Regions from separate parts of the Streptomyces sp. NPDC002994 genome, predicted to be linked through region 1. Evidence: riboswitches for the same ligand, from Rfam matches in the RefSeq annotation. Region 1 holds a riboswitch; each other region holds the start of a gene.
The links. A riboswitch is a leader RNA that binds a small molecule or an ion and turns the genes downstream of it on or off. The one in region 1 is predicted to bind cyclic di-AMP.
Positions count from the first base shown of each region.

Region 2: another riboswitch for cyclic di-AMP. It lies ahead of ABZX79_RS16570 (transglycosylase family protein); the one in region 1 lies ahead of ABZX79_RS04600 (LysM peptidoglycan-binding domain-containing protein).
Region 3: another riboswitch for cyclic di-AMP. It lies ahead of ABZX79_RS13025 (NlpC/P60 family protein); the one in region 1 lies ahead of ABZX79_RS04600 (LysM peptidoglycan-binding domain-containing protein).
Region 4: another riboswitch for cyclic di-AMP. It lies ahead of ABZX79_RS28055 (LysM peptidoglycan-binding domain-containing M23 family metallopeptidase); the one in region 1 lies ahead of ABZX79_RS04600 (LysM peptidoglycan-binding domain-containing protein).

Region 1 covers NZ_JBEXNQ010000003.1:178,749-184,630, reverse strand. Annotated here, with positions in the region: gene ABZX79_RS04615 (glycoside hydrolase family 6 protein) at 1-1,343, opposite strand, end outside; gene ABZX79_RS04610 (SDR family oxidoreductase) at 1,549-2,448, shown strand; gene ABZX79_RS04605 (SDR family NAD(P)-dependent oxidoreductase) at 2,465-3,262, opposite strand; cyclic di-AMP (ydaO/yuaA leader) riboswitch at 3,745-3,909, shown strand; gene ABZX79_RS04600 (LysM peptidoglycan-binding domain-containing protein) at 3,914-4,675, shown strand; gene ABZX79_RS04595 (DUF4873 domain-containing protein) at 4,852-5,121, shown strand; gene ABZX79_RS04590 (SpoIIE family protein phosphatase) at 5,298-5,882, shown strand, end outside.
Region 2 covers NZ_JBEXNQ010000011.1:20,965-26,846, reverse strand. Annotated here, with positions in the region: gene ABZX79_RS16580 (cytochrome P450) at 1-95, shown strand, start outside; gene ABZX79_RS16575 (transglycosylase family protein) at 208-1,164, shown strand; cyclic di-AMP (ydaO/yuaA leader) riboswitch at 1,433-1,607, shown strand; gene ABZX79_RS16570 (transglycosylase family protein) at 1,611-2,312, shown strand; gene eno (phosphopyruvate hydratase) at 2,539-3,825, shown strand; gene ABZX79_RS16560 (septum formation initiator family protein) at 3,949-4,428, shown strand; gene ABZX79_RS16555 (DUF501 domain-containing protein) at 4,480-5,013, shown strand; gene ABZX79_RS16550 (Ppx/GppA phosphatase family protein) at 5,043-5,882, shown strand, end outside.
Region 3 covers NZ_JBEXNQ010000008.1:167,587-173,468, forward strand. Annotated here, with positions in the region: gene pcrA (DNA helicase PcrA) at 1-1,865, opposite strand, end outside; cyclic di-AMP (ydaO/yuaA leader) riboswitch at 2,168-2,333, shown strand; gene ABZX79_RS13025 (NlpC/P60 family protein) at 2,332-3,534, shown strand; gene ABZX79_RS13030 (hypothetical protein) at 3,838-4,191, opposite strand; gene ABZX79_RS13035 (NlpC/P60 family protein) at 4,544-5,647, shown strand; gene ABZX79_RS13040 (hypothetical protein) at 5,748-5,882, shown strand, end outside.
Region 4 covers NZ_JBEXNQ010000024.1:46,191-52,072, forward strand. Annotated here, with positions in the region: gene ABZX79_RS28035 (STM4013/SEN3800 family hydrolase) at 1-440, shown strand, start outside; gene ABZX79_RS28040 (STM4012 family radical SAM protein) at 437-1,765, shown strand; gene ABZX79_RS28045 (STM4011 family radical SAM protein) at 1,774-2,685, shown strand; gene ABZX79_RS28050 (SGNH/GDSL hydrolase family protein) at 2,638-3,429, opposite strand; gene ABZX79_RS28055 (LysM peptidoglycan-binding domain-containing M23 family metallopeptidase) at 3,619-4,536, opposite strand; cyclic di-AMP (ydaO/yuaA leader) riboswitch at 4,539-4,712, opposite strand; gene ABZX79_RS28060 (alpha-galactosidase) at 5,053-5,882, opposite strand, start outside.

The sequences.
Region 1 (5,882 bases):
AGCGCGCCGGTCTTGCCGTTGCCGGCGCCCGGCGCGGTGTACGACGGGTTGCACATCGGGTCCGGGCGCTTGCCCTCGTCGTTCGGGATGTCCTCGCTCGCGCCGTCCGATTCGCCGGGCGGCTTGACCCACAGGAACGCGTCCAGATGCGAATCCGGGTAGCCGGCGGGGGCGGCCTGCGGCGGTTGCCCCATACCGGCGCCGCTGTGGTTGCACCACAGCCCGCGGTGGGCCCGGCGGTCCGCCTTGGACTCGCTCACGTACGTGTCGAGGGTGGTGCTGGTGCTTTCGGCGGTCGGCCGCCCGCTGCCGCCCCAGCCGTTGCGGGACGTGTCGACGACCATGCCGGTGGACGCGGGCCAGCCCTGGGCGACCAGCGCCCGGTGAACGGACTTGGTGAAGTCCGACTCGTCGAAGTTCGGGTTCCACTCGTAGAACTTGCCCGACTTGACCATGTTCCCGCCGACGGTCTTGTCGGGGTCGGTGAGGAACGGCTCGGCCAGCGGCGTGTAGTTGGAGACATTGGTGATCAGGCCGTCAACGCTGCTCAGACCCGCGGCGGTGCCCTTGGCGACGTCCGTGTACAGCTGCGTGGTCTGCGTCAGGTTGGTGTCCCAGCCCAGCCAGCCGGAGTGGGCGAAGTCCAGGTACGTATAGACGTTCGGGATGGCGTGCAGCTTGTCCAGGGCGTACTGGATGCCCTTGACCTGGATGCCGCTGCTCTTCGCCTGCGCGCACTCGGGGTCCGCCAGGTTGGTGACCAGGTTCGGCAGGCCGTCCGGTTCGATCACCGTGGTGATGCGGATGTCCTGGTACTTCGGGGCGGCGAAGACGCTGGTGATGGCGTCGATGTACTCGGCCTTGTAGCGGTCCAGGCCCGCCTGTGTGAGGGGCAGTTCACCGTTGGAGGCGAGGGCGGCGCAGTCCCGGCCCGGCAGGTCGTACACCACGAACGTGGCGGTCAGCGGCTGTCCGGGCTTCTTCTGGGCCAGCGCCAGGTCGAGGTGGTCGGCCAGACTCTTGCGGCCCCCGTTGGCGCTGCCGCCGTGTATCGCGGCGATGCGGTCCAGCCAGACGGCGGTGGGATAGCTCTTGACCTTCTCCATCTTCGCCTTGACCGTGGCGTCGGCGGTCTTGGCGATGGACCCGTCGATCAGTGTCGCGTAGTCGGGGTTGATGTAGGACGAGGCACCCGCGAACGGATTGTCGACGTGCGCTTCGGCCGCCTCGGCCGCGACCGCCGGCGTGGTGCCGATCAGTCCGGCCGCCGCGAGCAGCAGGCTGGTGGCGGTGCCGGCGGCGACAGCCGCTAACGTTCTTCGGCTTTTTCTGTGGTGGCTCACGTGCGGATCTCCCTGTCAGAAGACTTCGGGGGCCGAGTGGGAGCGCTCCCATCGCTCGTCGGTGGGAGCGCTCCCAAACGTGGTGCGGCATCAATCAAGCAGCGGGCGTGCGCGCGTGTCAATGCACATGACAAGGCCCGTGGATTCGAGCGCTGGGCTTTGGGGAACCCAGATGTGACCAAATCCGATCAACAAGGAGGCCGCGATGAATGAAGAGAGCCGCGAGGGGGAAACCCCGGAAAACCCCGTCACGAAGCATCCGCAGCCGGAGCTCCCGGACCAGGAACAGGAACACCCCGGCTGGACGGGCCCGATGGATCCTCCGCCCGATCACGGCGAGGACTCCTACCGGGGAAACGGGCTTCTGAAAGGCCTCGCGGCGGTGGTGACCGGCGGGGACTCCGGGATCGGCCGGGCGGTGTGCCTGGCCTTCGCCCGTGAGGGTGCCGATGTTCTGCTCACTCATCTTCCGGAGGAGGACAAAGAGGCCGCCGAGACCTCCCGCCTCGTCGAGGAGGCGGGCCGCAGGGCTGTCGCGGTGAGCTGCGACATCCGGGACGAGGAGCAGTGCCGTGCGCTGATTGACCGCGCGATCACGGAATTCGGCCACATCAACATTCTGGTGAACAACGCCGCCTATCAGATGTCCCAGCCGGACGGCATCAGCGCCATCACGACCGATCAATTCGACCGGGTCATGAAGACCAACCTCTACGGCATGTTCTGGCTGTCGAAGATGGCCCTCCCCCACATCCCCGAGGGCGGCTGCATTATCAACTCGTCCTCCGTCCAGGCGTACAAACCCAGCCCTCATCTGCTCGATTACGCCATGACGAAGTCGGCCATCGTCGCGTTCACTCAGGGGCTGGCGCAAATGGTGGCGTCCAGCGGCATCCGGGTCAACGCTGTCGCTCCCGGCCCGGTATGGACGCCGCTGATTCCGGCGACCATGCCGGACACCACGAAGTTCGGAAAGCAGGCGCCTCTGGGCCGCCCGGCACAGCCTGCCGAGATGGCCCCGGCCTACGTATTCCTCGCTTCTCCGCAGGCGAGCTACATCACGGCTGAGATTGTCAACGCCACCGGGGGCACACCTCTGCCGTAAAAGAGCAGGAAGGCGCTCACTTCGGTTCGCCGGATCCGGGTTCCGCCATTTTCCGGTGGGCGGCGGCCTTGACGCTGTCGGGGACGACCTTGTTGACCAGCCCTTGCGCCTTGGTCTTCACGGAGCCCGCCACGACCTTCTTCCGGCCGGCCATCAGCGCCGCGAAGCCCTGCCTCGCCACCTCTTCGGGATCGTCCTTCTTCTGCCGCCCGACCTGGGTGTCATCCATGCCGGCGCGGTGGAAGAAGTGGGTCTCCGTCGGGCCGGGCATGACCGACGTGATCGTCACCGCGGTGTCTTTCAGTTCGTTCTGCAACGCCTGGGCGAACGACTGGATGAAGGACTTGGAGGCGTTGTACACCGCCTGGAAGGAGCCCGGCATCGTTGCCGCGATGGACGACGTGAACAGGATTCTGCCCTCGTCGCGAGCGACCATGTCGGGCAGCAGGCCCTTCGCCAGCCGCACGGTGGACGTGATGTTGAGGTCGATGACACGCAGCTGGTCGGCGAGGTCCGTGTCGAGGAAGGCCCCGCCCTGCCCGACGCCGGCGTTGAGTGCGGCGGCGGCGACCGGCCGCCCGGTCGCCGTGATGGCGCCGAGCAGTCGCTGCGTGCCGTCCGGTGTCGCCAGATCGGCCTTCACGATGTGTACGTCGGCTCCATGGGCCCGCACTTCGTCCGCCGCGAGGGCGAGGTCGGAATTCTCAGCGGCCAGCAGAAGGTCGAATCCATTTTCAGCGAATTGCTTGGCCAGCTCGAAACCGATTCCGCTGGAGGCACCGGTAACGACGGCCAGAGGCCTGGTTTCGTTCATGTGGGATGGATACCCGCGCGAGGCTGTTTGTATCAGTTTATTCCAGTTTGCCCAATGCCGCCCATGACCGGACCGTCGCGGAGCAACTCCCTTCAGCGCGCGGTGGACTTGCGGAAAGGGGCGCGCAAGTCGCCGCGGGGACAGAGGAGTTACGGCGTTCGGCGCAAGCACTCCCGGCCCACACCGCTCCAATAGCACGCATTCCGCCCACGAATGACCAATGTGGGCGGTTTGCCTGAATGGTCGGCCGCTCGACGTCATCCGTGACAGGAGTCACGTCGGCAGCGAAACGCGGTAGTGCCAACGCCTCAGTTCCCGTCAATAGAGGGAAAGTTGCGCCTGCCGCCCACGGACAGTGACAGAAGTTTCCACGTCCTGATAGGCCATCTCCATTGCGACGCGGAATCCGGGGCTTGTTCTTACCTGCCTGTCTCGCTTACCGTCACCGTCAATCCGGGTGGACCGCCGAATCCTGCCGCCGTCCGGAAACCGCACCCACTCACACTCACGTACGGCAGGAGCGGGGGAACCAGGTAAGCCGCCGATCCGGAATCCGGAACGGCTTGGGGTGAAGTCGCATTGACCGTGCGACCGGGCATCTCCAGCCCGAACCCGACAGCTCACCTCGCAGGCGACGGAGAGGAATTCGTTATGCCCTCGAAGGGTAAGCACCGTCGTCCCAAGGCCAGATCACTCACTCGCGGTTTCATCGCCGCGAGCACGGGTGGCGCCGCACTCGCCCTGCCGCTGATCGGGGCGACCTCCGCCACCGCCGCGCAGCCCGCAGCTGTCGAGAAGGCCGCGCCGGCCGTCGCCGCCGCCGCGAAGAAGGCCGAGCCCAAGACCTATTCCGTGGTCGCGGGTGACTCCCTGTCCAAGATCGCGGACGCGCGTTCCGTGAGCGGCGGCTGGAAGAAGCTGTACGAGGACAACCGTCAGGTCATCGGCGACAACCCGGCGCTGATTCACCCCGGCCTCAAGCTGACGATCGGCGCGAAGGCCGAGCCGAAGGCGAAGACGCCCGCGAAGGCCCCGGCCGAGCGGGCCGACCGCTCCGAGACCCGCACCGCCGTCACGAAGACCACGACGTACGCCAACAACCTGGACGGCTGGATCAAGGAGTCGCTGGCCGTCATGGCCAAGCACGGCATCCCCGGCACGTACGAGGGCATCCACCGCAACATCATGCGTGAGTCCTCGGGCAACCCGATGGCGATCAACAACTGGGACTCCAACGCCGTGGCCGGTACGCCGTCCAAGGGGCTCCTCCAGGTCATCCAGCCGACCTTCGCGGCCTACCACGTGCCCGGTACGTCGATGGACAGCTACGACCCTGTCGCCAACATCACCGCCGCGTGCAATTACGCCGCGGACCGCTACGGCTCGATCGACAACGTCAACGGACCGTACTAAAGCGACCGCCGGGGCGGGTGAACACCCTTCCCGTAGCGAGTGATTGAGAAATTCACGGCCGTGCGCTCCAGCAGGGCGCCTGAGGGCACCCCGCTGGAGCGCACGGCCGGTCGTACACCCAGCGCACCTCGCCCCTGTGGTAGGACGCGGCGGCCGGTGGGCGCACACTGGGGACCATGAGTAACTACCAGGGCCCCGCGGTCCTCATCACCGGTGACGTCGAGATCGAGGTCGTGGCCACCCTCAGCGGCGGCCGCGCCGAGCTGGCCGAGTGGGGCGGCAGCGCGCAGACCGACAAGGTGACAGAAGAGTTCTTCGCGGCGATGGAGGGCGACCGCGCCACGCTGCGGCTGCCGGACGGCCGGGAGGCGAGCGTCCTGGCGAAGCGCACCGCCATCGGCAGTGGGCGGCTGAAGATTTCCGGGGTCGGCTCGATCCCGTTCTAGGCGGCGCCGTCACCCTCGACGGCTGCCCCTAAAATGCCACGCAATGCTAAAAATAGGGCATGAGCGGACGCCTCGGACGATCCAGGCATGTCGGGTCACCGCGCTCGTCACGGCGAGGAGTGCTTTCCCGGCTGGAGGCGCGCAGCGCCGCCGGTCAGGTCCTCTTCCTCCAGATCATGGTCGCGGTGCTGCTGATCACCGCCGCGGTGGTCGCGCTCGCGTTCCAGACGCGCCACGACAGCGAGCGGGACGCCCGTAACCGCTCGCTCGCCGCCGCGGCGGCCTTCGCGGACGCCCCGGGCACCGTCGACGCCCTGCGGTCTCCCGACCCGGCCGCGGTTCTGCAAGCCCACGCGGAGTCGGCCCGGCGGGGATCGGGCGTGGACTTCATGGCGGTCATGGCCCCGGACGGCACCCGGTACGTCGACACCGATCCGACGCTGATCGGCGAGCGCGCCGAGGATGTCGAACGCGCCTCGGCCGGAGAAACCTTCACGGAGATCTTCACGGGCGCCCCGAACGACGCGGCCCGCGCCGTCGTGCCCGTGGTGGACCGCGCCGGTTCCGTCGTCGGCCTGGTGGCCGCCGGTGTCACTGTCGAGAACGTCGGTGACGCGGTGGACCGCCATCTGCCGATGCTCCTCGCCTCCGCCACCACCGCACTCGTTCTCGCCACGGGCAGCTCCGTGCTCGTGAGCAGGAGGCTGCGCCGGCAGACGCACGGCCTCGGCCCCACCGAGATGACCCGGATGTACGAACAC
Region 2 (5,882 bases), on a different contig from region 1:
TTGCGGTGGAACCTGACGATTTGCGGTGGCGCGGCGGCCTCATCATGCGCGGACTGCGCACCTTGCCCGTGGAGTTCGACGCCGAAACGAGGTGACGCTACGTCAATTCGAGACCTTCACGTGATCTACGCTGCATCGACTTGTAACAAACGTTCGAGTAGGGCTACGTTCACCGTCAACCTCAGCCGTCACTCGAAAGGCCACCGCATGCGCTCCGGGAACGGTAAGCACCGCCGCCCCCGTCAGGCTCCAGCTCTCGTCGTCGCGGCAGGAGTCGCCGGATCGGCCATCGCCATCCCGCTGCTCGGCGCGACCGGCGCGAACGCTGCCGAAGCCACGACCTGGGACCGAGTCGCCGATTGCGAGAGCGGCGGCATGTGGAGCGCCGACCTCGGTAACGGCTACTACGGCGGGCTTCAGTTCTCCCCGGAGAACTGGCAGAAGTTCGGCGGTACGGCCTACGCGCCGCGCGCCGACCTCGCCAGCCGCTCCCAGCAGATCCAGGTGGCGGAGAAGGTGCTGGCCGACCAGGGACCGCAGGCGTGGCCGAGCTGCGCGCTCATCTCCGGCCTGACGGAGGGTGACGACGCCGCCCCGGATGACGGTGCGACCGCCGAGCCGAAGGACGACACGTCGACCGCGACGCCGGAGAACGCCGAGACCCAGGAGCCGTCCGAGCCGACGACCGAGGCGCCCGCCGGGACCGGCGACGAGAGCGTGAAGGCCGACAAGGCTGACGAGGCTGACAAGGCCGACAAGGCGGACGAAACCGCTGAGCCGACGGCGCCCCCGGTGTCCGAGGACGCCAAGACGTCTGACGACCCCGAGGCCCCCTCCCCCGGGACCGCCTCGCCCACCCCCGAGGAGGGCACCTCCAAGGGCAAGCACCGCGGCGAAGAGGCGCGGGAAGCCGACAGCGCCGTATCCGGTGATCCGGGCATCGGGCGCGAATCGGGCCGCCACGCCTCCCGAGGTGACGGATCGACACGTGACGCCGCCAACGCCGACGGCGAGTACACCGTCCGCGCCGGTGACAACCTCTGGGCCATCGCCGACGCGCACGACGTGAGCGGCGGCTGGGCCGCGCTCTATGCCGCGAACGAGAAGACCGTCGGCTCCGACCCGGACCTCATCGTCCCTGGCCAGAGCCTCGATCTGGGCTGATTTCGGGGGGTAGTTCGGGCCGCTATGTCCAGTTTGGCATAAGTGAGACAAGGGTCTCTTTGCCTCAACTGGTGGGCGCGGCCCGGACGATCCGCCCGTTCCTCCCCTGACCTGCGCGAATGTGGGTCAGGTAAGGGCAGGGAAGGGCGATATCTCCCTGATGTGCGTCTTTGAACATCAAGGGCTCATGTGTTTACCGTCAGACCGCTCGCCACCGCGGGCCCCGTCGACCGTCACGCCGAATCCTGCCGGCGGCCGGGGGGAACTGACGCGTAAAGCGCCGTAGGCAGGAGCGGGGGACCCAGGTAGGCGCCGGGCCCGGACGTCGAAAGACGAACGGAACCGGCTTGGGGTAAAGCCGCGCGACGCAGGTCGTCGTGCGGCCGGGCACTCACTTGGCCCGAACCCGACAGCTCACCTCGTAGGCGTCGGTGAGGAGATGTCGCATGCTGTTTTCCAGCAAGGCCAAGCACCGTGCCCCGTCCAAGGCCATGCGTTTCGCCGCGTTCGCCGGTATCACCGGCGCCGCTGTCGCCGTCCCGCTGATGGGCGCGACCTCGGCCTCCGCCGCTTCCGTCGAGACCTGGGACGCTGTCGCCCAGTGCGAGTCCGGCGGCAACTGGTCCATCAACACGGGCAACGGCTACTACGGCGGCCTGCAGTTCTCCGCGTCCAGCTGGGCCGCGGCCGGTGGCACGCAGTACGCCCCGACCGCCGACAAGGCGTCCAAGGCGCAGCAGATCGCCACCGCCGAGAAGCTCCTCGACATGCAGGGCCCGGGCGCCTGGGCCTGCGCCGGTGCCGGCGGCCTGACCAACGACGGTGTCGACCCGGGTGTCGACACCTCCGGTTCCACGGAGAAGAAGCAGGAGCAGGCCGCCCCGCGCGCCGCCGAGCAGCCCGCCTCGCGCAGCGAGGTCCGCTCCGAGCCCAAGGCCGAGCCCAAGGCCGAGACCGCGAAGCCCGCCGCGCCCGCCGAGATCAAGAAGGGTGACGGCGAGTACAAGGTCAAGTCCGGCGACACCCTCGGCAAGATCGCCGACGCGAAGAAGGTCAAGGGCGGCTGGGAGAAGCTCTTCGAGCTGAACAAGGACATCGTCAGCGACGCCGATGTCATCTACCCGGGCCAGCAGCTGCACCTGAGCTGACCCGGCGACACCCCCACACCACCCCGGCCCGGCGCGCTCCCCCCGTACGCGCCGGGCCGGGGTTCTGCCGTACTGACCAGAAGAGTTACGTCCGCTATTGCGGGTATTCGGACCTCTTCTTGTCCCACGGGGCGGGCGAACGGCCGACCGATGCCCCCGAGCCGGTTAGGCTCTTGTCGCAAGGCCAAAGTGACCCTGCACCCCTAGCGTCACATCCCAGAAGGAGATGCTCGTGCCGTCCATCGACGTCGTCGTAGCCCGGGAAATCCTGGACTCCCGAGGCAACCCCACGGTCGAGGTCGAGGTCGGCCTCGACGACGGCAGCACCGGTCGTGCTGCTGTTCCGTCCGGTGCCTCCACCGGAGCGTTCGAGGCCATTGAGCTTCGCGACGGTGACCCGAACCGCTACCAGGGCAAGGGTGTCGAGAAGGCCGTCCTCGCCGTCATCGAGCAGATCGGCCCGGAGCTCGTCGGTTACGACGCCACCGAGCAGCGCCTGATCGACCAGGCCATGTTCGACCTGGACGCCACCGAGAACAAGGCCTCCCTCGGCGCCAACGCCATCCTCGGCGTCTCCCTCGCCGTCGCGCACGCCGCCTCCGAGGCGTCGGACCTGCCGCTCTTCCGCTACCTCGGCGGCCCGAACGCGCACCTGCTGCCCGTTCCGATGATGAACATCCTCAACGGTGGGTCGCACGCCGACTCCAACGTCGACATCCAGGAGTTCATGATCGCGCCGATCGGCGCCGAGTCGTTCTCCGAGGCCCTGCGCTGGGGCACGGAGGTCTACCACACCCTCAAGTCCGTCCTGAAGACCAAGGGCCTGTCCACCGGCCTCGGCGACGAGGGCGGCTTCGCCCCGAACCTGGACTCCAACCGCGCCGCGCTCGACCTCATCCTCGAGGCCATCCAGCAGGCCGGCTACATCCCGGGCGAGCAGATCGCGCTCGCGCTCGACGTCGCCGCGTCCGAGTTCTACAAGGACGGCTCGTACGAGTTCGAGGGCAAGTCCCGCTCGGCCGCCGAGATGACGGAGTACTACGAGGAGCTCGTGGCGGCGTACCCGCTCGTCTCCATCGAGGACCCGCTCTTCGAGGACGACTGGGCCGGCTGGAAGGTCCTCACCGACAAGCTGGGCGCCAAGGTCCAGATCGTCGGCGACGACCTCTTCGTCACCAACCCGGAGCGCCTGGCCCGCGGCATCGAGGAAGGCGCCGCCAACTCGCTGCTCGTGAAGGTCAACCAGATCGGTTCGCTGACCGAGACCCTGGACGCCGTCGAGCTCGCGCAGCGCAACGGCTTCAAGTGCATGATGTCGCACCGCTCCGGTGAGACCGAGGACGTCACCATCGCCGACCTCGCCGTCGCCACCAACTGCGGCCAGATCAAGACCGGCGCCCCGGCCCGCTCCGAGCGCGTCGCCAAGTACAACCAGCTGCTGCGCATCGAGGAGATCCTCGACGACGCGGCGGTGTACGCGGGTCGTTCCGCCTTCCCCCGCTTTAAGGGATAAGCACAGCAAGGGCTGACAGCAAGCCCTGACACCACAGCACAGCCAGTCGTACGTACGTCCCCGGCCGCGGTCCCGTACCGTGTCCGGGGACGTACGTGCGTAACGGCAGGGGAGGCGGGATACATGGCCGGGAAGGACCGGGACCGGTTCTCCACTGCGACCAGGATTCGGCTGCTCGGCGAGCAGACCGCCGCCCGTGTCTACCGCTCGCAGACCCGCCGTCAGGCCCGCCGCTCCCGGCTCACCGGCCGGGCGGCGCTCCTCGTCCTGGTGCTGTGCTCGCTGGTCGTGGCCCTCGCCTACCCGATGCGGCAGTACGTGTCGCAGCGCGGCGAGATCGCCGACCAGCAGCAGCGGATGCGGGAGGCCGGCCAACGCGTCGAGGAGCTCCGCGACGAGAAGGCCCGGCTCAAGGACGACGCGTACATCGAGCGCCTCGCCCGCGAGCACCTTCACCTCGTACGGCCGGGAGAGACGGGCTTCACCGTCTACGATCCCGAGGCCCGCGACAGGCGCCGCGACGACCAGGGCGGCGCCGACCGGCCCTGGTACAGCAACCTCTGGGACGGCGTCGACAAGGCCGACCGTACGGGCAACCAGTAAGTACCGTTCACCAGTCACCGTCACCACCAACACGAAGGCACGAACGCACGCATGGACGCCGCACCCCCGACCACCCCGCGCACCGAGCCCACCGAGGCGGACATCGCCGCGTTCAAGCTGCAGCTGGGCCGCCCGCCGCGCGGACTGCGCGCCATCGCGCACCGCTGCCCGTGCGGACAGCCGGACGTGGTCGAGACGGCCCCGCGTCTGGAGGACGGCACGCCGTTCCCGACGCTGTACTACCTCACCTGCCCGCGCGCGTCCGGTGCGATCGGCACGCTCGAAGGCTCGGGCCTGATGAAGGAGATGCAGGACCGGCTCGCCGAGGACCCGGAGCTGGCCGCGGCCTATCGCGCGGCCCACGAGGACTACATCCGGCGCCGCGACGCGATCGAGGTGCTTCAGGGCTTCCCGAGCGCGGGCGGCATGCCGGACCGTGTGAAGTGCCTGCACGTGCTGGTCGGCCACTCGCTCGCGGCCGGGCCCGGCGTGAACCCCTTCGGGGACGAGGCGCTCGCGCTGCTGCCGGAGTGGTGGGCGAAGGGGCCGTGCGTGACGCCGTGCGAGGCCCCGGCGGCAGACTGAACCCCACGACCACCACACCAGGAGCACGCATGACTCGCGTCGCCGCCATCGACTGCGGTACCAATTCCATCCGGCTGCTCGTCGCCGACGCCGAGCCTGAGACCGGCGAGCTCGTCGAGATCGACCGCCGCATGCAGATCGTCCGGCTCGGCCAGGACGTCGACCGCACCGGCCGCCTCGCCCCCGAGGCGCTGGAACGTACCTTCGCCGCCTGCCGCGAGTACGCCGAGGTCATCAAGGCGCACGGCGCCGAGAAGCTCAGGTTCGTCGCCACCTCCGCCTCCCGCGACGCCGAGAACCGCGAAGACTTCGTACGCGGCGTCCTCGACATCCTGGGCGTCGAGCCCGAGGTGATCACCGGTGACCAGGAGGCCGAGTTCTCCTTCACCGGCGCGACGAAGGAGCTGGCGGGCCGTGAGGACCTGACGGGGCCGTACCTCGTCGTGGACATCGGGGGCGGCTCCACCGAGTTCGTCGTCGGCGACGGCCACGTGCGGGCCGCCCGCTCCGTCGACATCGGCTGCGTACGGATGACCGAGCGCCACCTGACGCGCGACGGCGTCGTCACCGACCCGCCCACCCCCGGCCAGATCACCGCGATCCGCGCCGACATCCGCGCCGCCCTCGACCTCGCCGAGGAGACGGTGCCGCTCCGCGAGGCGCACACCCTCGTCGGGCTCGCGGGTTCGGTGACGACCGTGGGCGCGATCGCGCTGGGCCTCCAGGCGTACGACTCGCAGGCGATCCACCACTCCCGCATCCCGTACGAGCGGGTCAAGGAGATCACCGGCGAGCTGCTCGCCGCGACCCACGACGAGCGGGCCGCGATCCCCGTCATGCACCCGGGCCGGGTCGACGTCATCGGGGCC
Region 3 (5,882 bases), on a different contig from region 1:
TCCTCGTCCTCATCAGGAATCTGATCGGAGTCGGCGACGAGCGCGACCTTCTCCAGGAATTCGGCCAGCGTCCCGGGCTCGTCGCCTTCCCGCTCCTGCTCGAACTCCAGGGCGACCGCGGCGAGTTCCTGAAGGTTCTCGATACGTGTCTCGTCCTGCGGGTCGGTCGAGGCCTGGAGCTCGGCGAGGTAACCGGTCCGCTCGAAGACGGCTTCGAGCACCGTGGCGGGCCCGGCGCCCGACTCGACGATCGTACGGAGCTCCTCCATCAGCGTGTTGAAGCGCTTCACGGCGTTCGCCGAGCGGGCCGCCATGCCGTACGCCTCGTCCACGCGCCGCAGCGCCTGCGGGAAGCTGATCTTCTCGCGCAGCGACAGCGCGTCGATCATCGCCTCGGCGCGGTCGCCGATGCCCCGCTTCGGTACGTTCAGGATGCGGCGCAGCGGGACGGTGTCCTCGGGGTTCGCCAGGACGCGCAGGTACGCGAGCACGTCCCGGACCTCCTTGCGCTCGTAGAAGCGCACGCCGCCGACGACCTTGTAGGGCAGCCCGACGCGGATGAAGATCTCTTCGAAGACGCGGGACTGGGCGTTCGTACGGTAGAAGACGGCGACGTCGCCGGCCTTCGCGTCGCCCGCGTCCGTCAGCCGGTCGATCTCCTCGGCGACGAACTGCGCCTCGTCGTGCTCGGTGTCGGCGACGTACCCGGTGATCAGCGAGCCCGCCCCGGCGTCCGTCCACAGGTTCTTGGGCCGGCGGTTCTCGTTGCGCTCGATGACGGCGTTGGCGGCCGTGAGGATGGTCTGCGTCGAGCGGTAGTTCTGCTCCAGCAGGATCGTCTTCGCGTCCGGGTAGTCCTCCTCGAACTGGAGGATGTTGCGGATGGTGGCGCCGCGGAAGGCGTAGATCGACTGGTCGGCGTCACCCACGACACACAGCTCGGCGGGCGCCTGGTTCTCGCCCGACGGACCTACCAGTTCGCGTACGAGCGTGTACTGAGCGTGGTTGGTGTCCTGGTACTCGTCGACCATGACGTGCCGGAAGCGCATCCGGTAGTGCTCGGCGACGTCCGGGAACGCCTGGAGCAGGTGCACGGTGGTCATGATGATGTCGTCGAAGTCCAGGGCGTTGGCCTCGCGCAGCCGCGCCTGGTACATCGCGTAGGCCTGCGCCAGGGTCTTCTCGAAGCCGTCGGCGGCCTGCCCGGCGAAGGTCTCTTCGTCTATCAGCTCGTTCTTGAGGTTCGAGACCTTGGCGCTGAAGGCCTTCGGCGGGAAGCGCTTCGGGTCGAGGTCCAGATCGCGGCAGACGAGCGCCATCAGGCGCTTCGAGTCGGCGGCGTCGTAGATCGAGAACGAGGACGTGAAGCCGAGCCTCTTCGACTCGCGGCGCAGGATGCGCACGCACGCGCTGTGGAAGGTGGAGACCCACATGTGACCCGCACGCGGGCCGACGAGCTGCTCCACGCGCTCCTTCATCTCGCCCGCGGCCTTGTTGGTGAAGGTGATCGCGAGGATCTGGCCGGGGTGCACACCCCGCTTGGCCAGCAGGTATGCGATCCGGTGGGTCAGGACGCGGGTCTTGCCCGAACCCGCGCCAGCCACGATGAGCAGCGGCGATCCGGCATGGACGACGGCGGCGCGCTGCTCTTCGTTCAGCCCGTCGAGCAGCGCGGCGGCGTCCACGACCGGGCGCGGCGCGCCGTCCCTGTAGTGCCCGTCCCTGGGCGCCGGAGGCGCGTCGAAGGCGCCGCCGAAGAGGTCGTGCGGGACCTCCTCCGGGGCGTGATCCTCGGGGGGCGGCGGGGCCGGCTCTTCCGCGTGCTGGAGGTCGGCCAGGAAGCTGTCGTCAAAGAGGCTGCTCATCGTTTACCAAGCTTAGGCGGGACCACCGACAGCCCGCCCCGGATTCCACCGGGGCCACCCGGATCCGGCCGGGCGAACCCGGCGCTCCGCCACTTCGCACGCCTGCCGTCGCCCTCTGTGACCTTGCGCACGCCCGACGGCCGACCGAGGGACCGGGCTGCGGGACGCACAACGGAACCAACTCGACCAGGTCACGAAAATGTATCGGGCATATCGAACATCGGGCTTCCCAGCACTCACCACTGTTGGCTAGCGTGCCGAGTCGGGCGGCTCGTACCCCAGCCGGCGAACAGCGCCGGAGCGATCAGCCCACGCCGAATCCGGCCTGCCACAGGGCAGTTCGGAACCGGGGACCCACGCGCACCACCTGGGGTGAATCGGTCCGCAGTCCCACGGACCGTAGGGCACCTTCCGTTCGTCCCGCCCGAACCCGACAGCTAACCCGGTAGGCGGTCCACGGAAGGAGATGCCGGCCTTGGCGTCGCATCGCAAGCCGCGTGCCCGTACACGCACCACCGCACCCGCACTGGGCATCACGACGGCCGCAATCGCCTCAGTCGGCCTGCTCGCCCAGACAGCGGGCGCGGCACCCACCGCGCCGACGGCTCCCAAGCCGACCGTCGAAGAGGTGCGGAAGAAGGTCGACGACCTCTACCGGCAGGCCGGCACGGCCACGCAGAAGTACAACCTGGCCAAAGAGAAGACGGAGCAGCAGCGGAAGTCCGTGGACGGCCTGCTCGACGCCGTGGCCGAGCGGACAGAGAAGCTGAACGAGGCCCGGCGCAAGCTCGGCAGCTACGCGGCCGCACAGTACCGGTCGGGGTCGGTCACCCCGACCGCCGCGCTGCTCCTCGCGGACAGCCCCCAGGCGTACTTCGACCAGAACCGGCTGCTGGACCGGATGACGGAACGCCAGCAGACGGATGTCACCGACTTCGAGACGCAGCAGGCGGCGGCGTCGAAGAAGCGCGCCGAGGCGACGCGGAGCCTGGAGAGCCTCACCGCGTCGCAGGCATCCCTCAAGTCCTCGAAGCAGGACGTGCAGACGAAGCTCGCACAGGCGCGCGAGCTGCTGTCCCGGCTGACCGCGCAGGAGAAGGCGCGGCTGGCGACGCTGGAGAAGGCGCGGGAGGCGGAGGCGCGGCGCAAGGCCGAAGCGAAGGCCAAGGCAGAGGCGGAGGCGGCCAAGGCGGAGCGCAAGCGCCAGGAGGAAGTGGCACAGAAGGACGAGAGCGATACGGGAACGGGTACGGGTACGGGTACGGGTACGGGAGCCGATACAGGCACGGGTTCCGGCACCGGCACCGGCGACGCGTACGCCGCCAAGGCCGAGAAGGTCCTGGCCTTCGCCCGCGCCCAGATCGGCAAGCCGTACGTCTGGGGCGCGGCAGGCCCCAGCTCGTACGACTGCTCCGGCCTCACCCAGGACGCCTGGAAGGCCGCCGGCGTCGACCTCCCCCGTACCACCTGGGACCAGGTGAAGGTCGGCACGCGCATCGCGACGGACAACCTCAAGCCGGGCGACCTGGTCTTCTTCTACGACGACATCAGCCACGTCGGCATCTACATCGGCGGCGGCAAGATGATCCACGCCCCGAAGCCCGGCGCGTACGTCCGCGAGGAGTCGATCTACTACATGCCGATCTACGGCAGCGTGCGCCCCGCCTAGCCCGAAAGCGCCTGTGCCGGGCCGCGTTTGAGTTGGCCTTTCCTCATCGTCCTCCTGTCCTCCTGTCCTTCGCCGGTCCGGCAGGACAGGACGATGAGAAGTCACCTGAACTGGGCGGTGGTCTCAGGAGCCGCCGTGCGATCATGCCGAGGATGCCCCCGGGGGGGCCGAAGCGGTGGTCGGTGCACGCCGGTCGCGGCGGAGGCGCTCGTCGCCGAACAGCCCGGCCACCGGTGGCGGCCGCGACGCGGTCTTGAACAGGGCGACGCGGCCCGCCACAGGCTCAGAGATCCGCAGCCCGGCTCAGGTCCAGAGCACCGCGATGAAGATATTGGCGACGGTCAGTCCGCCGACCGCCCCGAACAGCGCCTTCTCGACCCTCTCCTCATCGCGCTTGACGTACACCAGGCCGAGGATCACCACGAGGATCGCGAGCTTGATGCCGATCTTGAGGTTGTTCACCGCCTGATCGTCGGCCTGGTTGAGTCCCACCAGTGCCACGCCCGTGACGAGCATGGTCAGCGCGCCGTGCAGCATCGCCGGATTGAAGCGGGCCGTGCCGTCGCCCATCGCCTTCATCTGGGTCAGGAAGCCGCCGAGCAGCGAGGCTATGCCGATGATGTGCAGGCCGACGAAGACATTGATGAGTACGTCCATGAACCGGAGCCTAGCTCTGGCCATAGCAGCCCCGGCGGCCAGGTTCCCCTGCCATCGCCGTATCGGTCGCGGAAGAGCGGAATGCTCGCTGCCGGCGCAGGTCCCTTCCCCAACCGCGCTCACTCAGCTACCTAATTCGACCACTGTCGGTCATTCCACCGCTGTCCCGTGACCCTCAGGTTTAGCGTCCTTCCCCAGGTGACCGACTCCCCACCGCCGCCCCTCCCCGGAGCGGCAGTCGGACACCACCGCCGAAAATCCGGCGGCGGCCCGTTCCCCTGTGCGGGCCGCCGCCGGATGCGAGCGGCTCGACGTACAGCGACGTACAGGACGGAAGGACGTGGACGCCCTCGTGGCCACGCACCGAAAGCCCAAGCAGCGCCTGCTCACCGGCAACACCGCACGCACCGCCCGCACCGCCGTCACCTTGGCCCTCGCCGGAGCCGCGAGCGCCACCGCGTTTGACGGCATCGGGCACGCGGAGCCCGCCCTCACCCCCGCTCAGGTGAAGGCGAAGGTCGATCAGCTGTACCACGACGCCGAGGTCGCCACCGAGAAGTACAACGGCGTGAAGGAGAAGGCCGACGACGCCGGGGAGTCACTGAACGAGCTGCGCGACGAGGCCGCCCGCAGGACCGAGCGCCTCAACGCGGCGCGCAACGGGCTCGGTTCGCTCGCCACCGCGCAGTACCGCACCGGCGCGATCGATCCGGCCGTACAGGTGGCACTTACCTCCGACCCGGACCAGTACCTGGAGCGCGCCGCGATCGCCGACCGCGCCGGCGACCGGCAGGCGGCGGCCGTCACCGGGATACGGCAGCAGCTCGGGGAGATCGAGCAACTGCGGGAGGAGGCGGACAACCGCCTGGACGAGCTCAAGGCGCACCAGAAGGACCTGCGCAGGCACAAGTCGAAGATCAAGGAGAAGATCGGCGCGGCCGAGAACCTCCTGTCCCGCCTCACGGCGGAGCAGCGCGCGGAGTACGCCCGGGAGGACGGCCACGGCGGTTCGAGCGCAGATGCCGGGTCCGGGGCCGACCGCGCCAACCGCGCCGACCGCACTGAGCGGGCCGTCACTCGCGGCAACCGCCCGCCCCAGGCGCCGAACTCCCGTGCCGGGCAGGCGGTTTCCTTCGCGTACGGGGCGATCGGCAAGCCGTACGTGTGGGGCGCCACGGGGCCGTCCGCCTTCGACTGCTCGGGCCTGACGCAGGCGGCCTGGAAGGCGGCGGGCGTCTCGCTGCCGCGTACGACGTACACGCAGATCAACGCGGGACAGCGCGTCTCGCGCTCGCAGCTGGCCCCCGGGGACCTGGTCTTCTTCTACTCCGGCATCAGCCACGTGGGCCTCTACATCGGCAACGGCCAGATGATCCACGCACCCCGCCCCGGCGCCCCGGTCCGGGTGGCGCCGATCGACCAGATGCCGTTCGCGGGGGCGACGAGGCCGGCGTAGGAGCGACGGCTCGCGTAGGAGCGACGGCTCGACTTCTGACGACCGTCTAGGCTCCCGCGTATGAGCGGCGACAACGGACCTCTGGCGGACCGGTTGCTGGGTGAGTTCCGGGACTTGGAGCACGGCCGAGCGGACGGCCCGTCGCTACGTGCTGCTGTGCGAGACCACGGGGACCGGGAGGAACTTTCGCTGGTGGCAGTATCTGCGCGCGGGGACAGTCCTCGCCGCCACAGGA
Region 4 (5,882 bases), on a different contig from region 1:
GCGCGCTCGGCTCGGTGCTGCCGGGGATGTTCCAGGAGAGCCACTGGGAACCGGAGTTCGGCGTGGCCTCGCCCACGTCCTTCGAGGCGCAGGTCACCCGGGCCGAGCAGGTCGTCGCCGGACTCCCGGCGGACCAGCGGCTGTTCCTGTTCGTCAACGTCTCCGCCCTGCACCAGCCCAACTGGTTCCATCTGCCCGGCGCCACCCGCGAGGCCGGTGACTCCCGCGCCACCCACGCGGCCGCTCTGGAGTACGTCGACCAGCACATCGGCCGCCTGTTCGCCGCCGCGAGCAGCCGCCGCCCCTGTTTCACCATCGTCTGCTCCGACCACGGCACGGCGTACGGCGACGACGGCTACAGCGGCCACCGCCTCGGCCACGAGGCCGTCTGGACCGTCCCCTACGCCCACTTCACTCTCGATCAAGGGGCCACCCCATGAGCACCACGCCGCCCCGCCCCTACCAGAGTTACGTCTACGCCTACCCGCACAAGACGGCGTACCGCGAGCTGAAGAACCGCCCCGCGCTCCGTGACCTGTGGGCCGACGAGCCCAAGAACGCTCTCTCCCTCTACCTCCACATACCGTTCTGCGAGGTCCGCTGCGGCTTCTGCAACCTCTTCACCCGGATCGGCGCCCCCGACGAACTGACCGGCCGCTACCTCGACGCGCTCGACCGCCAGGCCACCGCCGTCCGCGAAGCCCTGGGCGACGACGGAGTCGGATTCGCCGCCGCGGCATTCGGCGGCGGCACCCCCACCTTCCTCAACGCCGGCGAGCTCGAACGGCTCTGCGACATAGCGGAGAAGCGGATGGGCGCGGAGCTGAGCTCCGTACCCCTGTCCGTCGAGGCGTCCCCGGCCACCGCGACCCCCGACCGTCTCGCCGTGCTCGCCGAACGCGGCACGACCCGCCTCAGCCTCGGCGTCCAGAGTTTCGTCGACTCCGAGGCCCGCGCGGCCGTGCGCCCCCAGCGCCGCGCCGACGTCGAGACGGCCCTCGCCGCCGTCCGCGACGCCCGCATCCCGGTCCTCAACATCGACCTCATCTACGGCATCGAGGGCCAGAGCGCCGACACCTGGCGCGCCTCGCTCGACGCGGCGCTCGCCTGGCGGCCCGAGGAGCTCTACCTCTACCCCTTGTACGTACGCCCGCTCACCGGCCTGGGCCGCCTCGGCGCCGAGGCCGACGCCGCCTGGGACACCCAGCGGCTGCGCCTCTACCGCCAGGGCAGGGACCACCTCCTCGCCCACGGCTACGAGCAGGTCTCGATGCGCATGTTCCGCCGCACGGACGCGCCGAAGCAGGCGGCGGACGACTACGCCTGCCAGACCGACGGCATGATCGGCCTCGGCTGCGGAGCCCGTTCGTACACCTCCGCGCTCCACTACTCCTTCGACTACGCCGTCGACATGCGCGAGATCCGCACGATCATCGACGACTACACCGCCACGGAAGACTTCTCCCGCGCGGAGGTGGGCCGGTACGTCGACGCCGACGAGGCACGCCGCCGCCACCTCCTCCAGTCGCTCCTCCAGGCCGAGGGCATGCCCCTGTCCGGCTACCGCGAACGGTTCGCCGCGGACCCGGCCGCCGACTTCCCCGCCGAGCTCGACCGCTTCGCCGACCGCGGCTGGCTCGACGACAGCGCGCCGAAGGGCCTGCTCCGCCTGTCCCCCGAAGGCCTCGCGCACTCCGACGCGCTGGGCCCCGAGCTCTTCTCCAACTCCGTACGGGCCGCCATGGCCGCGTACGAACTGAAGTGAGCCCGGCCATGGACCTCACGATCCTCTACCGCGGCCCCCTCGCTTCCTGCGACTACGACTGCCCGTACTGCCCGTTCGCCAAGCGGCGTGACAGCCGCGAGCAGTTGAGCGCCGACCGCGCCGCGCTGGAGCGCTTCACCGAGTGGGCCGCCGCGCAGACCGGCGACCGCCTCTCCGTCCTCTTCACACCCTGGGGCGAGGGCCTGGTCCGCTCCTGGTACCGCCGCGCCCTGACCGAGCTGTCCCGGCTGCCGCACATCCGGCGCGTCGCCATCCAGACGAACCTGAGCTGCCGCACCGACTGGCTCACCGAAGGCGAAGCCGGCGCCGACCTCGGCACGCTGGCGCTGTGGTGCACGTACCACCCGGGCCAGACACCGTACGACCGCTTCCTCGCCAAGTGCCGCGAACTCACCGCCGGTGGCGTGCGTTTCAGCGTCGGCGTCGTCGGCTTCCCCGAACATCTCGAAGAGGCGCGCAGGCTGCGCGCCGCGCTCCCCTCCGAGGTCTACCTGTGGATCAACGCGGCGGAAGGCCGCACCTACACGGACGAGGAAGCCGGCCACTGGACGGCCCTGGACCCCCTTTTCCCGTACAGCCGCCACCCCCACGCCTCCGCCGGTCTCCCCTGCCGGACCGGCGAGTCGGTGATCTCGGTGGACGGCGAAGGCGGGGTCCGCCGCTGCCACTTCGTGCCCACCGAACTCGGCAATCTCTACGACGGCTCGTACCGCCAGGCACTGCGCCCGCGCGCCTGCCCCCTCGCCGCCTGCGACTGTCACATCGGCTACGTCCACCTGGAGACGCTGCCGCTGTACGACGTGTTCGCGGGCGGCGTTCTGGAGCGCGTACCGGCCGCCACCCGCCTGCCCTCACAGGGGCAGCAGATCGGGCCTCTTCGCCTCGACGTGATCACCTGACGACTCCCCGCGCAGCCGCCGCCCGATCCACGGCACCAAGTGCTCCCGCGCCCACTGGATGTTGTCCCGGCGCGCCTCCAGCGTGCCGCGCGGCGCCTGCGGCGGCCACGCCTGGTCCGGGTCGGCCGGTACGTCGAGCCCGAGCACCTGGGCGGCGCGCAGGGCGACCCGGGTGTGCCCCTCGGGCGAGAGGTGCAGCCGGTCGCCGTCCCAGGCGCGCCTGTCCTGTACGGACTTGAGCGACCACAGGTCGAGCACCGGGCAGTCGTACCGGTCGGCGACCGCCCGTACGTGCGCCGTGTACGTCGCGATCTTGCCCCGCAGATGGCGCAGCACGGGAATGCCGCGCGTGTCGAAGCCGGTGGTCACCATGACGGTGCCCACGGCGTTGGTGAGGTCCGCGACGGCCCGTTCGAAGCGCTCGGCGACGTCGTCGGGGTCGCTGCCCGGCCGGAGGATGTCGTTGCCCCCGGCGCAGAAGCTCACCAGATCGGGTGCCAACTCCTTAGCGCGCGGGACCTGCTCGGCCACGATCTGGTCGAGGAGACGGCCGCGTACGGCGAGGTTGGCGTAGCGGAAGGTGTGCTCGGGGACGCGGTCGTCGAGGAGTACGGCGAGCCGGTCGGCCCAGCCGATGAACGCACCGTCGGGTCCGGGATCTCCGACGCCTTCGGTGAAGCTGTCGCCGATCGCCGCGTACGACCCGATCGTGACTGCATTGAATGATCTCGAATCGTCTGCCACGTCGGCACATCCTTCACTGGAGCGAGTGACCTACGCCACCGTAGGGAGGGGTTGACGCAGCGTGATATATGACACCGGTCAAGATTCACCCAACCCGGAATAGACCGAAAAAGCACGTACGCCCCCTTTTGCCGCCGGATGTGGCAGCGAAAAGGGGGCGTACGAGAGCGTGCAGGCAGATCAGATGGTTCAGATGGTGACGCCGTGGCCGCGCAGGTAGGCCAGCGGGTCGACGTCCGAGCCGTAGCTCGGGCCGGTCCGGATCTCGAAGTGCAGGTGCGGGCCGGTGGAGTTGCCCGTGCTGCCGGAGAGGCCGATCTGGGTGCCGCCGCCGACGCTCTGGCCGGAGGAGACGGACAGCGAGGACAGGTGGGCGTACTGCGAGTAGCGGCCGTCCTCGTGCTTGATGACGACCTCGTTGCCGTACGAGCCGCTCCAGCCCGCGGAGACCACGGTGCCGGCACCGACCGCCTTGACCGGGGTACCGCTGGACGCGGAGAAGTCGACGCCCGTGTGGTAGCCGCTGGACCAGCTGCCGCCGGCCATGCGGTACGGGGTGGTGACGCCCGCGGAGACCGGGGCGGTGAAGCCGGATCCGGTGCTCGGCGCGGCGGCCGCGGGGGCGGCCTTGGGGGCCTCGGCCTTCGGGGCGGCCTTGGGGGCCGCCTTCACGGGGGCGGGCTTCGCCGGAGCGGCCTTCGCCGGGGCGGCGGCCTTCGCGGGGGCAGCGGCCTTCGCACCGATGGTCAGCTTCATGCCGGGCAGGATCAGCGAGGGGTTGCCGCCGACGACCTCACGGTTGTCGTCGTACAGCTTCTGCCAGCCGCCCCGCACGTCCTGCTCGTCGGCGATCTTCGACAGGTAGTCGCCGGAGACCACGGAGTAGGTCTTGGTGCCGGCCTTCTTCGTCGGCGCGGCCTTCTCGGAAGCGGCCGAGGGGGCGGACTTGCCGGCGGACGCGGCGGCCGGGGCCGCCTTCTCCGCGGCGTTCGCACCGGTGGCGGCGATGAGCGGAAGTGCGAGTACGGCCCCGCCCGTTCCGGCGGCGACGAATCCGCGAGTGAGCGAGTTGGACCTCGGGCGGCGGTGCTTACCCTTTGCGGGCATGGAACATTCCTCTCCGGCGCCTACGAGGTGAGCTGTCGGGTTCGGGCTGGAGATGCCCGGCCGCGCTGGTGCGCGACTTAACCCCAAAGCCGGTCCGGACGGGGAACTTCCCCGATGACCGGCGTACTTACCTGGTTCCCCCGCTCCTGCCACGCGTGAGTGAGTGTGAGTGCGGATTCCGGGAGGTGGCAGGATTCGGCGGTCCACCCGGATTGACGGTGACCGTAAGCCGACGCGGCTCTCCCGTACAAGCCAGTCCATTCATTCCGCCATTGCCCCACGAGAATTCATGGAGCAATTCCCGTCACCCTCTGTGGATTACGGATCTTTACGCCCCGCCCGCCAACTGGCATTTCCTCGCAGCGCTTCGCCACGCACCGTCACGAATATGATCCTGCTCACCAGCAGCCCCGCCATTTCCCGTACCCCCATGGGGAGTTACACCGAAATGGTCCGTTTCGCCCTAACTGCCACTTACCTCCCGCACTGCACTGTAAGGGCGTCAAATCCCAGGGCTCACGTCCTCCGCAGCCGGAAGACCGCCGCGTCGAGATCGCCGCGCAGCGCGGTGCGAAGCCCCCGGTGGAGCAGTACGGAACCCCGGTGCACGGCAGAGGTGTCGAGGCAGGCGTACGCCGCAGCCGGGTCCAGCCCGCGCAGACGCAGCGGCGGCTGCTCCTCGCCGTAATGCTGCGCCTGGAGCCAGGCGAGGACGACGGTGTCGTCACCGCGCACGTACTGAACGGCGCTGAGCCCGCCGTCGGGCGCCCGCAGCCGGTACAGCTCGCCGTGCTGCACCACCGGCCTGATCTCCTTGTACAGGTCCACCCACTCGCGCGCCTCGGCGATCTCGTCCTCGCCCCAGCCGGTCAGATCGCCGCCGATGCCGAGCACGCCCGCCATCGCGCTCACGAAGCGGAAGCGCAGCGAGCTGACCCGCCCGTTGAGCTGAGTGTTCGGGCTGTCGGTGACCCACGCGGCCATCGCCCGCGCCGGGTGCAGCTGGCTGAAGCCGTGCTGGATGGCGAGCCGGTCCAGCGGGTCGGTGTTGTCGGACGTCCACACCTGGTCGGTACGGGACAGAATCCCGAGGTCGATCCGGCCGCCGCCGCCCGAGCACGACTCGAAGGCGACGCCGGGATGCGCGGCCCGCAGCCGGTCGAGGAGCGCGTACAGGGCGTGCACGTGCTCGGTCCACAGCCGCTGCGGGTACGGTTCGCCCGGCCAGCCCGCGTCGGTGAAGCAGCGGTTGAAGTCCCACTTCACATAATCGATCGGAGCGCTCGACAGCAACCCGTCGAGCTGCTCCCAGAGGTACGCCTGGACGTCGTCCCGCGCCAGATTGA